DNA from 3 places in the Bradyrhizobium sp. HKCCYLRH2047 genome. Region 3 is predicted to be linked to each of the others. Evidence: predicted binding sites of a transcription regulator. Region 3 holds the regulator's gene; each other region holds the start of a gene.
The links. The regulator PhoB, encoded in region 3, activates phosphate uptake and scavenging genes when phosphate is short. The targets are predictions, from matches to a motif close to TGTCATNNANCTGTCAT.
Positions count from the first base shown of each region.

Region 1 (5,330 bases), on a different contig from region 3:
CTTCGCTCCGCACGACGATACCCCCCTCTCCGTCGCTTCGCGAGCTTCGGCTCGGCAAGCCACCCTAATCCGCCAATTGCGCGAAGCGTGCGAGGGCTGTCGCGCCATAGCCCGAAGGGCGAAGGCGGACCTGGGCTCCGGGCGATAAGGCCACCTCCTTCGAACTGCTCATTCGACCGAAGCTGTAGACCCTAAGCGGCATCGCCTGCCACAATCGTACCTAGAAGGGTCGGGGCGGCCTGCCATGAAGTTTGTCTACATCCTCGAAAGCCTCGATGGCGAGCACTTCTACGCCGGCATCACAGACGACGTCCCGGCTCGGGTCGCAAAGCACAATGCAGGCGAAGTCCCGCACACCTCGAAGTTTCGGCCGTGGCGGCTCAAGACTTACATCGCTTTCAACGACGTGAAGCAGGCCTTCGCCTTCGAGAAGTATCTCAAATCTGGCTCAGGTCGGGCGTTTGCGAAGAAGCGCCTCTAACGATGCGGTGTTCCGAGGCTGATCTGGCGGGAGGCCTCACCCCTCCGCCGCCGCATCGAGCCGCTCCCGCAGCTTCACCAGCTTGCCGTGGAGATCCGTGAGCTCCGCGATCGAGCATCCCGTCGCATCCAGGATCGCCGGCGGCACGATCGCTCTTGCCTTGTCGCGCAGGCTCGCGCCCTGGCTCGTCAGGGTGATCAGCACCTGCCGTTCGTCCTCGGCCGACCGGGTCCGCTTCACCAGATGCGTAGCCTCCATCCGCTTCAGCAGCGGCGTCAGCGTGCCCGAATCGAGGAACAGCCGCGCGCCGATGTCCTTCACCGTCAGGCCGTCCTGCTCCCACAGCACCAGCATGACCAGATATTGCGGATAGGTCAGGCCCAGGCGGTCGAGCAGCGGCTTGTAGACGCGGTTGAAGGCGTGCGCGGTCGAATAGACGGCGAAGCAGAGCTGGTTGCCGAGTTGGAGCGGCAGATCTGCCGCGGACTTCTTTCGCATCGAGGTCACCACAGGTCGATCCTATCGGCATCTTGAGCCCGCGCGCCTCGCATCGACAACGGGCCCGGCGCACCGATCACGAATTTTCTACCGAACAATTATCTTGTGCACAATCTAATTGCGTGCAATATGGGGTCACTGAATTCGTCCAACCAGGAGACCCCCCATGTCCGTGAACGTGCTCTACAAGACCAGCGCCAAGGCCACCGGCGGCCGCGACGGCGAGGCGGCGACCCTCGACGGCTCGCTCAAGGTCAAGCTCTCCACCCCGAAGGAGCTCGGCGGCGGCGGCGGTGCCGGCAACAATCCGGAGCAGTTGTTCGCGGCGGGCTACGCCGCCTGCTTCATCGGCGCGATGAAGTTCGTCGGCTCGCAGGGCGGCCCGAAGGTTCCCGCCGACACGTCGGTGACCTCCACCGTCGGCATCGGGCCGCGCTCGGAAGGCGGCTTCGGCATCACCGTCGAGCTCGCCGTCTCCCTGCCCGGCCTCGCCAAGGCTGACGCCGAGGCGCTGGTCGCCAAGGCGCATGAGGTGTGCCCCTATTCCAACGCCACGCGCGGCAATGTCGACGTCAAGCTGAGCGTCGTCTGAGCTTCAATTCCGTCGTGCGGCAGGACGGCCTCCCTCGTCCTGCCGCATGGCAGGCCCCGTTTGCGCCGCGCGCGCTGCAATGCTTAATGATCGCGAGCTGAAACCAACCTCGCGACATCCGATGACACCTCAATTTGCTCCCGGCGCCATGGCCGGACTGCGCGTGATCGATCTGACGCGCGTGCTCGGCGGGCCCTATTGCACGCAGATCCTGGCCGATCACGGCGCCGACGTGATCAAGGTCGAGCCGCCGGCCGGCGACGAAGTGCGCGACTGGGGCCCTCCGTTCCACGACGAGGACGCCGCCTATTTCGTCGGGATCAACCGCAACAAGCGCTCGATCGGCCTCGATCTCGCGTCCGAGGGCGGACGCGTCGTGCTGATGCGGATGCTCGAGACCGCCGACGTGCTGATCGAGAACTTCAAGCCCGGCACCTTGGAGAAATGGGGCATCGGCAGCGACACGCTGCGCGAGAAATTCCCGAAGCTGGTGCACTGCCGCATCTGCGGCTTCGGTGCCGACGGTCCACGCGGCGGCAATCCCGGCTATGACGCGATCATCCAGGCGATGACCGGCATGATCGCCGCGACCGGCTCGCCGCAAAGCGGGCCGATGCGGATCGGGGTGCCGCTGGTCGACATCACCACCGGCCTCTATGCCGCGATCGGCATCCTGATGGCGCTGTCGGAACGGCAGCGTTCTGGGCTCGGTCAGTTCCTCGAGGTCACGCTGTATGAGACCGGCCTCGCGATCATGCATCCGCATACCGCAAACTACTTCATGCATGGCAAGCCGCCGTCGCTGACCGGCAACGAGCATCCGAACCTCGTGCCCTATGCGATCTTCCCGACCAGGACCGACGATATCTTCATCGGCGTCGGCAATGACGGCACCTTCCGCAAGCTCGCCAAGGAAATCGGCCGGCCGGAACTCGGCACCGATCCGCGCTTCGCCCGCAACAAGGATCGCGTCGCCAATCGCGAGGCACTGCGCGCCGAGCTCGCCGCCGTGTTCAGCCAATTCGAGGCGGAGCCGCTGTGCGACCGGCTGCTCGCAGCCGGCCTGCCGGCGGGACCCGTGCAGAAGATCGACCAGGCGTTGACCAATCCGCACACGATCCACCGCGGCGATGTCATCGAGAAGGACTGGTACAAGGGCGTCGCCTCGCCGATCCGGCTCGAACGCACCAAGCCGAGCCTGCGCTCCACCCCGCCGAAGTTCAGCCAGCATGCCCAGGAGGTGCTCAGCGAGTTCGGCTACTCGGAGCCCGAGATCCAGGCCCTGCTGTCCGAGGGCACCGTGTGCGCAGAGCGCAAGCGGTGAAGCGCCATCAGCCTGTCGTCTCGCAACGCGAGCGTCGCCTCGGGCATCGCCCGGGCGCCGCGCCGTCTCGCACAACTCGCGGCGTTGCGCCGCAAAGCCGCGACGAACGCGCTTTCCGCTGACGATCCAACCGGTTATACATTCACAAAACTGTCATCTCGCGCTGCTACGGCCGCGACGCCGATGACGTTCCATGGGAGGAATTTTTTTAATGTCACTTCGACAATTCTGGACAGCCGCCGCTGCGGCAGCCACGCTGGTCCTTGGCGCCGCCGCACCCGCACACGCGGTGACGGAGATTCAGTGGTGGCACGCGATGACCGGCGCCAACAACGACGTCATCGTCAAGCTCGCCAACGACTTCAACGCCTCGCAGACCGACTACAAGGTCGTTCCGACCTACAAGGGCAACTACGCCGACACGATGAATGCCGGCATCGCCGCGTTCCGCGCCGGCAATGCCCCGCATATCATGCAGGTGTTCGAGGTCGGCACTGCCACGATGATGGCCGCCACCGGCGCCGTGAAGCCGGTCTACAAGCTGATGCAGGACGCCGGCGAGAAGTTCGATCCCAAGAGCTACCTGCCGGCCATCACCGGCTACTATTCGACCTCGAAGGGCGAAATGCTGTCCTTCCCCTTCAACTCGTCCTCCACCGTCATGTGGGTCAATCTCGATGAGCTGAAGAAGGTCAACGCCGAGATCCCGAAGACCTGGCCCGAGCTGTTCGAGACCGCCAAGAAGCTCCACGCGGCCGGCCACCCGACCTGCGGCTTCTCCGGCTCGTGGGTAACCTGGGTCAATCTCGAGCAGCTCTCCGCCTGGCACAACGTGCCGCTCGCCAGCAAGGCCAACGGCCTCGACGGCTTCGACACCGTGCTCGAGTTCAACGGTCCGCTGCAGGTCAAGCATCTCGAAAACCTGGTCGAGCTGCAGAAGGACAAGACCTATGACTACGCCGGCCGCACCAACACCGGCGAGGGCCGCTTCACCTCGGGCGAATGCCCGATCTACCTGACCTCGTCGGCGTTCTTCGGCAACGTCAAGGCGCAGGCGAAGTTCGCCTTCACCGCCGCACCGATGCCGTATTACCCCGACGTGAAGGGCGCGCCGCAGAACTCGATCATCGGCGGCGCTTCGCTCTGGGTCATGGGCGGCAAGTCGGCCGATGAGTACAAGGGCGTCGCCAAGTTCCTGACCTTCCTCTCGGACACCGACCGCCAAGTCTACATCCACAAGGCGTCGGGCTATCTGCCGATCACCAAGGCCGCCTATGCCAAGGCCAAGGCCGAGGGCTTCTACAAGGATCAGCCCTATCTGGAGACCCCGCTGCTCGAGTTGACCAACAAGGAGCCGACCGAGAACTCCCGCGGCCTGCGCCTGGGCAACATGGTGCAGCTGCGTGACGTCTGGTCGGAGGAGATCGAGCAGGCTCTGGCCGGCAAGAAGACCGCCAAGCAGGCGCTGGACGCCGCCGTCGAGCGCGGCAACCAGATGCTGCGCCAGTTCGAAAAGACGGCCGTGAAATAAGGCCAAGAGCCGGCAGGCCACCCGCGGCCTGCCGGCTCGCCGACCGATCATGCAGAAGAACGCCATCTTCCAGTCAAAGCTGCTGCCGTTCGTGCTGGTCGCTCCCCAGCTTGCGATCGTGCTGATCTTCTTCTATTGGCCCGCCATCCAGGCCGTCATCCAGTCGTTCCTGCTGCAGGACGCGTTCGGCCTGTCCACGAGCTTCGTCTGGTTCGAGAACTACGCCGACCTGCTCAGCCAGCCGGACTATTTTGAAGCCATTCTCCGCACCTTCGGCTTCTCCTTCGCCATCGCATTCTCGTCGCTGTCGGTCGCGCTGCTGCTCGCGGTCATGGCGGACAAGCCGCTGCGCGGCGTGACGCTGTACCGGACGCTGCTGATCTGGCCCTATGCCGTGGCGCCGCCGGTGGTGGGCGTGCTCTGGATCTTCATGCTGCATCCCTCGCTCGGCGTGATCTCGCGCTATCTGCGCGCCATGGGCATCGACTGGAATCCGCTGCTCGACGGCGACCAGGCGGCGCTGCAGATCATTCTCGCGGCCGCCTGGAAGCAGATCTCCTACAACTTCCTGTTCTTCCTCGCCGGGCTGCAGAGCATCCCCAAGAGCGTGCTCGAAGCCGCCGCGATCGATGGCGCACGGCCGATGCGGCGGTTCTGGACCGTGACCTTCCCGCTGCTGTCGCCGACCATCTTCTTCCTGCTGGTGATCAACATCGTCTACGCCTTCTTCGAGACGTTCGGCATCATCGACACGATGACCCGCGGCGGTCCTGGCAAGTCCACCGAGACGCTGGTCTACAAGGTCTACACCGATGGCCTGCTCGGCGGCAATCTCGGCTCCTCGGCTGCACAATCCGTCGTTCTGATGGTCATCGTCATCGTGCTGACGGCGATCCAGTTCCGC
Region 1 covers NZ_JBNPUM010000001.1:383,838-389,167, reverse strand. The annotation lists gene ACQR1D_RS01830 (GIY-YIG nuclease family protein) at 245-481, shown strand; gene ACQR1D_RS01825 (MarR family winged helix-turn-helix transcriptional regulator) at 518-979, opposite strand; gene ACQR1D_RS01820 (organic hydroperoxide resistance protein) at 1,146-1,571, shown strand; gene ACQR1D_RS01815 (CaiB/BaiF CoA transferase family protein) at 1,693-2,895, shown strand; gene ugpB (sn-glycerol-3-phosphate ABC transporter substrate-binding protein UgpB) at 3,107-4,426, shown strand; gene ugpA (sn-glycerol-3-phosphate ABC transporter permease UgpA) at 4,476-5,330, shown strand, end outside.
Region 1: the regulator PhoB is predicted to act here: its motif matches at 3,036-3,052, upstream of ugpB (sn-glycerol-3-phosphate ABC transporter substrate-binding protein UgpB).

Region 2 (5,330 bases), on a different contig from region 3:
CTTGCTCGGCGTGACGCTCGCGCGTCGCAACGGCCTGCTTGTGGTAGACGAAGCTTTTGCTGATTTCTGTCCCGTGGAGGCGAGCCTGATTCCGAGCTTGCCACCAGCCACTCTGGTGCTGCGATCGTTCGGAAAGGCTTACGGCCTGGCAGGATTGAGGCTCGGCTTTGCCATAACTTCCCAGGACCTGGCCGATCAATTGCGCCGTGCGCTGGGTCCATGGGCCGTGTCTGGACCTGCGCTTGCGATAGGTTCGATTGCTCTGGCTGACGACCAATGGCTGCGGGACGCACGCGTGAGGCTGGTGTCCGACGGACAACGGCTCGATACGATGCTGACCGCGTCCGGCTGCCAAATTCACAGCCTCGGTTCCAGGGCTCTTGGCGGAACACCCCTGTTCAGGCTGGTCGAGAACGCGAATGCTGCCGCATTGGCCGAGCGGCTCGCCCGGCACGGCATCCACGTCCGGCGTTTTCCGGCTCAGCCGAACTGGCTGCGCTTCGGCCTGCCGGGCGATGAGTCCGAGTGGCAGCGGCTGGCGCAGGCGCTCGGCGGCGCCTTCTAGCCGAGCACGCAGGCGGCAAGCAGCAGCGTTTCCGTGACCTCGATGCTGGCGCCATGGCAATCACCAGTGATGCCGCCGAGCCGCCATTGCCAATAGAATGCGACCGCCGGCAGGAGCACGATGGCGAGCAGCGTCGGGACCGCGCCGGCCAGCGCGGCGATCACGAGCACGCCGCCCCACGCGATAATGACATTCCAACCGACGCTGTTCGCGACGCTCGCGCCGAGCCCCGGCTTCAACGACAGCAGCGTCTTGGTGCAGACCAGCGTTCCCAGCCGTGCCCAAGCCGGGATCAGCAGCAGCGCCCAGGCCGTCGGGCCCGTGGCCAGCTCGGCGGTCAGCACCAGCTTGGCGGCGATCTGCAGCGATATCGCGACCACGGCGAAGCTGCCGGCATGGGGATCGCCGAGCACGGCGATGAAGCGTTCAGGCTTGCCATGCGCGGCGCCGAACGCATCAGCGACGTCGCCGAGCCCATCGAGATGCAGCGCGCCGGTGATCCAGATCCAGGCGACCAGCACGGCCAGCGCGACGATCCACGGATCGGCCTCATGAAAAAGGCGGGCGATCAGCGCCAGACAGGCGCCAATCACCAGTCCCGCGGCCGGAAACCAGACCGACGCCCGCGCAAGATCGTCCGGTCGCGACTCCGCGACGCGTGGGGTCGGCAGCCGCGTCAGGAACTGCAATGCAATCCAGAATTCACGAAGCGTCATGGCTGAATGATCTCGACGATTTCGCCCCAAGCTACACCATCATCGCCCTGCCCGGCTTCGAGTGTGATCCGCGTGCCGGGACAGATACGCAGGCTCCATAGCTGGCGCAGCGGCCAGCCGAGCAGATGCGACAGCGCGGCACGCACGGCGCCGCCATGCGTCACCACCAGAACCGGCGCAGGCTCGGACTTTGCCAGAATGCGATCAGTCGCGCGCGTGACACGCGCTCGCAGATCGACCCAGCTCTCACCGCCCGGTGCCCGGACTGTGGGATCAGCATGAAAGGCGTCGAGCAAACCTTTCCCCCCGGGCTCGGCGGCGAGGTCACGGCGGCTTCGCCCGTCCCAGTGCCCGAAATCGAGCTCGCTCCAGTCCGCATCGATGTCCAGCGCGCAGCCGGCCTGTCGCGCATAGTCCTCCGCCGCCGCACGTGCGCGCGCCAACGGCGAGCTGACAACGCTGCGCCAGATCCGGCTCTGCGTCTGCCGCCGGAATTGATCCCAGCCGAGGTCGCTGAGCGGCGGGTCGGTACGGCCGTCGAGATGGCCGTCCCGCCCCGTCGTCCCGTGCCGCAGCAGATCGATCCGCATCAGGGCTTGGCTCCTGATACAGCGGCCTCCGCGAAGGTCGCCATGCCCCCGTGAAGCGCACAAGCCAGCCGGATGATCGGCAGCGCGGTGGCGGCGCCGGAGGCCTCGCCGAGCCGCAGATCGAGGTCGATCAGAGGACGCGCGCCGAGCGCGTCGAGCACAATGGCGTGGCCGCGTTCGGCCGAGCGATGCGAGAACAGCAGCCACGCACGGCAGGACGGATTGAGGCGGACGGCAACCAGCGCCGCGACCGAGACGATGAAGCCGTCGACCAGCACCGGCCAGCGCCGCTGCGCGGCGGCGACGATCGCGCCGGCCATCGCGATGATCTCGAAGCCGCCGACCGCTTTCAGGATGTCCGCGACGGCCGCTCCCGCCGTGAGCCCGTGTCGCCGCAATGCGTCGACGATCACCGCGGCCTTCCTGGCCCGCCCGTCGGCGTCGAGCCCGGTGCCGCTGCCGACGGTGTCGACAGGCGCACAGGACAGCAGCGCGGCGGCGATCGCCGCCGCCGACGTTGTATTACCGATCCCCATCTCGCCGAAGATCACGAGTTGCGGCGCGTGATCGGCCTGCCGCACCACCGCCCGCCGTCCGGCTTCGGCCGCGAACGCAACCTCCTCCGGCGTCAGCGCCGCCTCGGTGCTGAAATCGCGGGTGCCGCGCCGCGGCTTGTCGACGACGACGCCGGGCACCGGCTCATGCGCCAGCGTCCCGACGTCGACCACCTCAAGCGGGCAGCCCAGACTGCGCGCCAGCACCGAGATCGCCGCACCACCGGCCGCGAAGTTGTGCAGCATCTGCACCGTCACTTCCGGCGGATAGGCCGACACGCCCTGCGCCGCGATGCCGTGATCCCCTGCGAACAGCACCACCGGGACCCTGTCGGCCCCCGGCCGTTCCAGGGCCTGCAGCGCCGCCAGTTCGACCGCCACCTGCTCCAATCGCCCAAGGGCGCCAAACGGCTTGGTCAACTGCGCCTGGCGTTCCAGCGCCGCCTGCCGATGGAGTTCGGACGGGGCCGCACAATCAAGGCTGATCCATTCAGGAAGCACCGCGGATCCTTTCAGCGTCACTCGGGTTCGGGACGATTGCCACCGCGAGACGGCCGAGACAAGCTCCGTGAGGCGCCCAATTGTCATCGAACCGTCATCGAACGTGACGACAGGTGGCTGCCCCACCCAGCCCGAAAGACGCTCATGGATTACTTCCGCCGCTTCACCTTCCTGTTCGCCGCGCCCGTGTTCGAGACCGACGATCTCGCCGGCGTCCGCTTCAACCAGATCATTGAGGAGATCCAGCGCTCGGGCTTCGAGGTGGTGCGCGCCCGCAAGCTGGAGGACGCCGAGATCGCGGTGCAGACGGATGCCGCGATCGGCTGCATGGTCGTCGATTGGGGCAAGAAGGGCCTGGAAGGCAAGACGGCGTCGCTGATCAACCTGATGCGCCGGCGCGGTCTGGACTTCCCGATCATCCTGCTGATTCGGCGCAAGCGCTTCGAGGACCTGCCGGTCGAGGTGCTCGATTTCATCGACGGCTATGTCTTCCTCTCCGAGGAGACGCCCGCCTTCATCGCCAAGAACCTGATCAGCCGGCTAAAGCAATATGCCGAGACGCTGAAGACGCCGTTCTTCGGCACGCTGGTCGACTATGCCGAGGAAGGCAACCAGCTCTGGACCTGTCCCGGCCACAATGGCGGCGTGTTCTACAGCCGCAGCCCGATCGGCCGGATCTTCGTCGAGCATCTCGGCGAGGCGGTGTTTCGCGACGACCTTGACAATTCCGTGCTCGATCTCGGTGATCTCCTGACCCATGAGGGACCGGCGCTGCGCGCGCAGAAGGAAGCGGCGCAAATCTTTGGCGCCGAGAAGACCTATTTCGTCCTCAACGGCACCTCGACCTCCAACAAGGTCGTGTTGGGCGCGCTGGTCACCGATGGTGACCTCGTGCTGTTCGACCGCAACAACCACAAGGCGGCCCATCATGGTGCGCTGCTCATCTCGGGCGGCGTCCCGATCTACGTCCCGACAGTTCGCAACCCCTGGGGCCTGATCGGCCCGATGCGCTGGGACCTGCTCGACGAGCAGCACCTGCGGCAACAAATCCGCGACAACCCGCTGGTGAAGGACCCCGACGCCTGGCGCAAGGAGCGGCCGTTCCGCGTCGCGGTGGTCGAGCAGTGCACCTATGACGGCACGATCCACAGCGCCGAGATGATCCTGAAGCGGATCGGCCACCTCTGCGACTACATCATGTTCGACGAGGCCTGGGCGGGGTTCATGAAGTTCCACCCGCTCTATGCCGGCCGCTTCGCCATGGGCCTCGGCGATCTCGGACCCGACGCACCAGGCATCATCGCCACGCAATCGACCCACAAGCAGCTCGCGAGCTTCTCCCAGGCCTCGCAGATCCACGTCAAGGACCGCCACATCAAGGGGCAGCGGCGGCGGATCGAGCATCGGCGCTTCAACGAGAGCTTCATGCAGCACGCCTCGACATCGCCGTTCTACCCGCTGTTCGCCTCGCTGGACGTCGGCGCGCAGATGATGAAGGGCCGCTCCGGCGAGGTGCTGTGGGACGACACGATCCGGCTCGGCATCGAATTGCGCAAGAAGATCCGGGCGATGCGCAGGGAATTCGAGGAGAAGGAGAAGGATCCGGCACGGCGCTGGTTCTTCGAGCCGTTCGTGCCGGATCGCGTCTCGATTCCCGATGCGGCCAATCCCGGAGCCAGCCACGATGTGGCCTGGGAGGCGATCTCGACCGACCAACTCGCGACCGACGCGTCCCTCTGGCAGCTCGCGCCCGGGGCCGCATGGCACGGCTTTCCGGATCTCGCCGCCGGCTTCACCATGACCGATCCGAACAAGCTGACCCTGCTGACCCCAGGCTTCGATCGCGCCACCGGAGGCTATGCCGACCACGGCATCCCGGCGCCGATCGTCGCGCAATATCTGCGCGAGAACCGCATCGTGGCGGAGAAGAACGATCTCAACTCGCTGCTGTTCCTGCTGACGCCGGGTGTCGAGGCCAGCAAGGCCGGAACCCTGATCAGCGGTCTGGTCGCCTTCAAGCGGCTCCACGATGACAACGTGCTGCTGGAGGACGCCATTCCGGAGTTCACCCGGAAGCGCTTTGCGCGCTACGGCAAGCTGCGGCTGCGCGACCTCTGCGGCGAGATGCACCGGTTCTATCGCGACGCCGAGGTGAGCGCGCTGCAGGCAAAGCAGTTCCAGCCGCAGCATTTGCCGGAGATCGCGATGTCGCCGCGTGAGGCAGCGCGTGCGCTGATGCGCAACGAGGTCGATTACCTGCCGATCGACCAGATCGCCGGGCGCGTTGCGACGACGCCGTTCGTGGTCTATCCGCCGGGCATCGCCACCATCGTTCCGGGCGAGCGGCTCTCCGCGCGCGCCCAGCCGATGATCGATTACCTCAAGATGTTCGAGCGGGCGTTCA
Region 2 covers NZ_JBNPUM010000022.1:49,567-54,896, forward strand. The annotation lists gene cobD (threonine-phosphate decarboxylase CobD) at 1-565, shown strand, start outside; gene cobS (adenosylcobinamide-GDP ribazoletransferase) at 562-1,281, opposite strand; gene ACQR1D_RS31200 (histidine phosphatase family protein) at 1,278-1,871, opposite strand; gene cobT (nicotinate-nucleotide--dimethylbenzimidazole phosphoribosyltransferase) at 1,871-2,926, opposite strand; gene ACQR1D_RS31210 (Orn/Lys/Arg decarboxylase N-terminal domain-containing protein) at 3,071-5,330, shown strand, end outside.
Region 2: the regulator PhoB is predicted to act here: its motif matches at 3,008-3,024, upstream of ACQR1D_RS31210 (Orn/Lys/Arg decarboxylase N-terminal domain-containing protein).

Region 3 (5,330 bases):
GGTCTCCTCGTGGAACGCCGAGAAGATGCCGACAACGGTCGGCTGCCCGCCGACCTCGGCCAGGATCGGCGAGCCCGAATAGCCGAAATTGGCGAGGCAATGCACCGTCAGCAGCCGGGCATCGCTGGTCATGCCGGCGCTGCAATTGCGCTGGCCGGTCGGCGAATAGCGGCGCTCCTGGCCGTAGCCGATCTCGGAGATGGTTCCGGCTGATGTCGCAGCCTGCAGTTCCTCGCGCGTCAGCGCCTTGACCGCGACCGGCTTCGACGGCAGCGCATCCTTCAGCACGATCAGCGCCCAATCGGCGGGCGAGCGGTCGAGCGACCATCTGTCGTGCCGGGTCGGGACGAAGTCCGGCGCCACGATCAGCTTGTCGGCGACCGACGATGCCGCCGGCGTGCCCCTGTTCATGCCGGCCAGGAAGCGGACATTGCCGGGGCTGACCTGCGCGACGCCGTTGAACACGCAATGCGCGGCGGTGAGCACGACGCGCGGCGCGACCAGAGTGCCGGTGCACCAGCCGCCGGTCGAGTATTGCGCGACGGTGACGACGCCGATCGACGACGCCGGCCACGAGGTGGGATCGACGACCTCGCCGATGTGGCGGTCGAGCCCGAGCAGTTGCTCCGGACGCGGAGCGGCGACGCCCGCCTCCGCCGATTCCGGCTTCGGCCGCCAGGCCGCAATGGCGCTCTGGGCCTGGACGCGCTGCGGCTCGGTCAGCTTGACCCTCTGCACGTCGCGGCCGGCCGATCGCACGCCGCTGCGACCCGCCATCACCAGCCAGGCGTAGCCCTGCACGACGTCCTGCTTCACGCCGCGACCGTCGAGCAGCATCAGGCCCAGCATGTATTGCGACTGGGCGAAGCCCTGCGCTGCCGCGCGGCTGAACCAGCGGCCGGCTTCGCCATAATTGCTCGCGACACCTTCGCCGTTGACATAGGCGATGCCGAGATAATGCTGGGCGACGGCGAGGCCCTGATCGGCGGCCTTGCGATACCACGCCAGCGCCTCGGCGGGGTTGCGCGGTTGGCCCCAGCCGAAGGCCTCCATGAAGCCGACGTCGAACTGCGCCCGCGCATCGCCCTTGGCGGCCAGCGGCAGCAGGCGGCGCATCGCCGCGGCGTGCTGTCCGTTTCCCGCCGCGGCGACCGCGTCTTCGAGCTCGGCGGCCGCGGCGCCCGCCGCGCTGCCGAGCAGCACGGCTAGAGATATGATGATGATCTTGATCAAGGGCGTCCGCTGGGACCGAAACATCGTGACGGGCCACGAAGCAGACACGATCAAGACGGCGGCGGCGTGGCCGAAAGCGGACCGCGATCTCCTCAATCGGGCCCCCTCGCGCCTCACACCTGCTTCATCCTCACGCCCGATCGCCCCTTACACCTGCTCGCTCTTGGCGAAGCGATCATCGAGCGCATAGCCGGCGCCGCGCACGGTGCGGATCGGGTCCTGCTCGCGGCCCGGATTGAGCAGCTTGCGCAGGCGGCCGATATGGACGTCGACCGTGCGCTCGTCGATATAGATGTCGCGGCCCCAGACGCTGTCGAGCAGCTGCTCACGGCTGAACACGCGGCCGGGATGCTCCAGGAAAAACTCGAGCAGGCGGTATTCGGTCGGGCCGAGATCGATCGGCCGTCCCGAGCGCGCCACGCGGCGCTTCTCGCGGTCGAGCTCGATGTCGCCATAGGACAGCACGGTCGCCAGCCGCTCCGGGCTCGCCCGCCGCAGCAGGCCCTTCACGCGCGCCAGCAGCTCCGGCACCGAGAACGGCTTGACGATGTAGTCGTCGGCGCCGGTCGCGAGGCCGCGCACGCGCTCGCTCTCCTCGCCGCGCGCGGTGAGCATGATGATCGGCAATTGCCGGGTCTCGGACCGCGCCCGCAGGCGGCGGCACAGCTCGATGCCGGACAGGCCCGGCAGCATCCAGTCGAGCACGACGAGATCGGGAACGCGCTCCTTCAGCCGTGTGTCGGCCTCGTCTCCGCGCGCCACCGTCTCGACCTCGTAGCCTTCGGCCTCGAGGTTGTAGCGCAGGAGCGTCGTCAGCGCCTCCTCGTCCTCCACCACCAGAATTCGGGCGCCCATGTCAGAACCGTCTCTCTCAGTTGCCGGGGATCGTCGATGCGAAGCTCGTCATGTCGCCCTTCGGGCGCTTGTCCATGATCTGCTGGCCTTCGATCATATAGAAGACGGTCTCCGCGATGTTGGTCGCGTGATCGCCGATGCGCTCGATGTTCTTGGCGCAGAACATCAGATGGATGCAGAACGAGATGTTGCGCGGATCCTCCATCATGTAGGTCAGGAGTTCGCGGAACAGCGAGGTGCAGATGGCGTCGACCTCCTCGTCGCCCTTCCACACCGTCATCGCCGCCGGCAAATCGTGCGCGGCATAGGCGTCCAGCACCGTCTTGACCTGCGACTGCACCAGGTCGGTCATGTGCTCGAGCCCGCGGATCAGCTTGAGCGGATGGAAGTCGCTCTCCAGCGCCGCGACGCGCTTGCCGATGTTCTTGGCGAGATCGCCGATGCGCTCCAGATCGGTGGCGACCCGCATCGCACCGACGATCTCGCGCAGGTCGACCGCCATCGGCTGTCGCCGGGCGATGGTAAGAACGGCGCGCTCCTCGATGATGCGCTGCAGCTTGTCGACCTCGGCGTCGGTGGCGACCACCTTCTGGCCGAGTGCGATGTCGCGCCGCACCAGCGCATCGACGGAATCGACGATCAGACGCTCGGCGAGGCCGCCCATTTCCGACACCAGCCGGGTGAGATCCTGCAGATCGCTGTCGAACGCCTTGGCGGTATGTTCACTGGCCATGATGATCTCCTGAAGTCAATGTCGTCGGCGTCAGCCGAACCGGCCGGTGATGTAATCCTGGGTCCGCCGATCGCTCGGCGAGGTGAAGATCTTGCTGGTGTCGTCGAACTCGATCAGCTCGCCGAGATACATGAAGGCGGTCTTGTCGGAGACGCGCGCCGCCTGCTGCATGTTATGCGTCACGATGGCGATCGTATAGTTTTCGGCGAGCTCCTGGATCAGCTCCTCGACCTTGGCGGTCGAGATCGGATCGAGCGCCGAGCACGGCTCGTCGAACAGGATCACCTCCGGCCGGACCGCCACGGTGCGCGCAATGCACAGCCGCTGCTGCTGGCCGCCTGACAGCGACAGGCCCGAAGCGTTGAGCTTGTCCTTGACCTCGTTCCACAACGCGCCGCCGCGCAGTGCCTTCTCGACCCGGTCGTCCATCTCCGACTTGGAGATCTTCTCATACAGCCGGATGCCGAAGGCGATGTTCTCGTAGATCGTCATCGGGAACGGCGTCGGCTTCTGGAACACCATGCCGACACGGGCACGCAGCAGGTTGAGGTCGAGCTTGGGATCGAGGATGTTGGTGTTGTCCAGCATGAGCTGGCCAACGGCGCGCTGGCCCGGGTAGAGATCGTACATCCGGTTGAAGATGCGCAGCAGGGTCGACTTGCCGCAGCCGGACGGGCCGATGAACGCGGTGACGCGGTTGGTCCCCAGCGACAGGTTGATGTTCTTCAGCGCGTGGTGATCGCCGTAATAGAAGTTCAGGTTGCGCGCGGTCACCTTGGCGGGGGCTTCCGGCAAAACCTTGCCGTTCAGCGCGGCGGGATTGGGCTGGCTGACGGATACGGACAGGTCGGTCATTTTGCGTTCCTCTCGGCGCCGAGAATGCGTGCACTGACATTCAGGGCGAGCACGGCCAGAGTGATCAGAAGGGCTCCGCTCCAGGCCAGCTGCTTCCAATAGGCATAGGGGCTCTGGACGAAGTTGTTGATGGTGACGGGCAGGTTGGCCATCGTCTTGGAGAGGCTGAGGCTCCAGAACTGGTTCGACAGCGCAGTGAACAGCAAGGGCGCGGTCTCGCCGGCGACGCGGGCGGTGGCCAGCAGCACGCCGGTGATCAGGCCCGAGCGCGCCGCGCGATAGGCGATGCGCCGGATCACCAGCGATCGCGGCAGGCCGAGCGCCGAGGCCGCCTCACGCAGCGGGTTGGGCACCAGCAGCAGCATGTCCTCGGTGGTGCGCAGCACCACGGGGATGACAATGACCGCCAGCGCCAGCGAGCCTGCGAGCGCCGAGAAGCCGCCCATCGGCACCACGACAGCGCCATAGATGAACAGGCCGATGATGATCGAGGGCGCCGACAGCAGGATGTCGTTGATGAAGCGGATCACCGAGGTCAGGCGGTCGTTGCGGCCGTACTCGGCCAGATAGGTGCCGGCGAACAGGCCGAGCGGCGCGCCGATGCCGACGCCGATGACCGTCATGATCAGAGAGCCGACGATGGCATTGCGCAGGCCGCCTTCGCTCGAGCCCGGCGGCGGGGTGTCGGCGGAAAACACTTGCAGGCTGAGGCCGGCGAGGCCGTTATAGAACAGCGTGAACAGGATCAGCGCCAGCCAGGTGACGCCGAACAGCGCGGCGGCGACGCAGAGGCCGCGGATCACGATGTCCCTGCGGCGTCGGCGCGCATAGATCGGATTGACCGGCGTATCGGCGGTGAGCGAATCTGCGCTGGACATGGCTTATTTTCCCGCCTTTGCTTGGAGCCGCATGAGCATCAGGCGCGCGCTCGCCAGCACGAAGAAGGTGAGCACGAAGAGCAGCAGGCCGAGTAGGATCAGGCTCGACTGGTGCAGGCCGTCGCTCTCCTGGAACTCAGAGGCAATGGCGGCCGAGATCGTGGTGCCCGGCGCGAAGATCGACGATGAGATCCGGAACGAGTTGCCGATGATGAAGGTCACCGCCATCGTTTCGCCGAGCGCACGACCCAGCGCCAGCATGACGCCGCCGATGACGCCGACACGGGTGTAGGGAATGACGACGCTGCGCACGACCTCCCAGGTGGTGCAGCCGACCCCGTAGGCCGCTTCCTTCAGCACCGGCGGGACGGTCTTGAACACGTCGACCGAGATCGAGGTGATGAAGGGCAGCACCATGATCGCCAGGATCAGCGAGGCGTTGAACAGACTGAGATAGGACGGCGGACCGGCGAAGATGTCCTGCAGCACCGGGATGCCGGAGCAGAGATTGATCATGAACGGCTGGAACGTGTAGGCCAGGAACGGGCCCAGAACGAAGAAGCCCCACATGCCGTAGATGATCGAGGGAATGCCGGCGAGCAGCTCGATCGCAATGCCGATCGGACGGCGCAGCCATTGCGGGCACAGCTCGGTGAGGAAGATCGCAATGCCGAGACCCACCGGAATCGCGATCAGCATCGCGATGAAGGACGTGACCAGGGTGCCGTAGATCGGGCCGAGCGCCCCGAGCACCGGCGGATCGGCCGACGGCGCCC
Region 3 covers NZ_JBNPUM010000008.1:215,645-220,974, reverse strand. The annotation lists gene ACQR1D_RS20420 (trypsin-like serine protease) at 1-1,233, opposite strand, end outside; gene phoB (phosphate regulon transcriptional regulator PhoB) at 1,381-2,088, opposite strand; gene phoU (phosphate signaling complex protein PhoU) at 2,105-2,821, opposite strand; gene pstB (phosphate ABC transporter ATP-binding protein PstB) at 2,852-3,676, opposite strand; gene pstA (phosphate ABC transporter permease PstA) at 3,673-4,554, opposite strand; gene pstC (phosphate ABC transporter permease subunit PstC) at 4,558-5,330, opposite strand, start outside.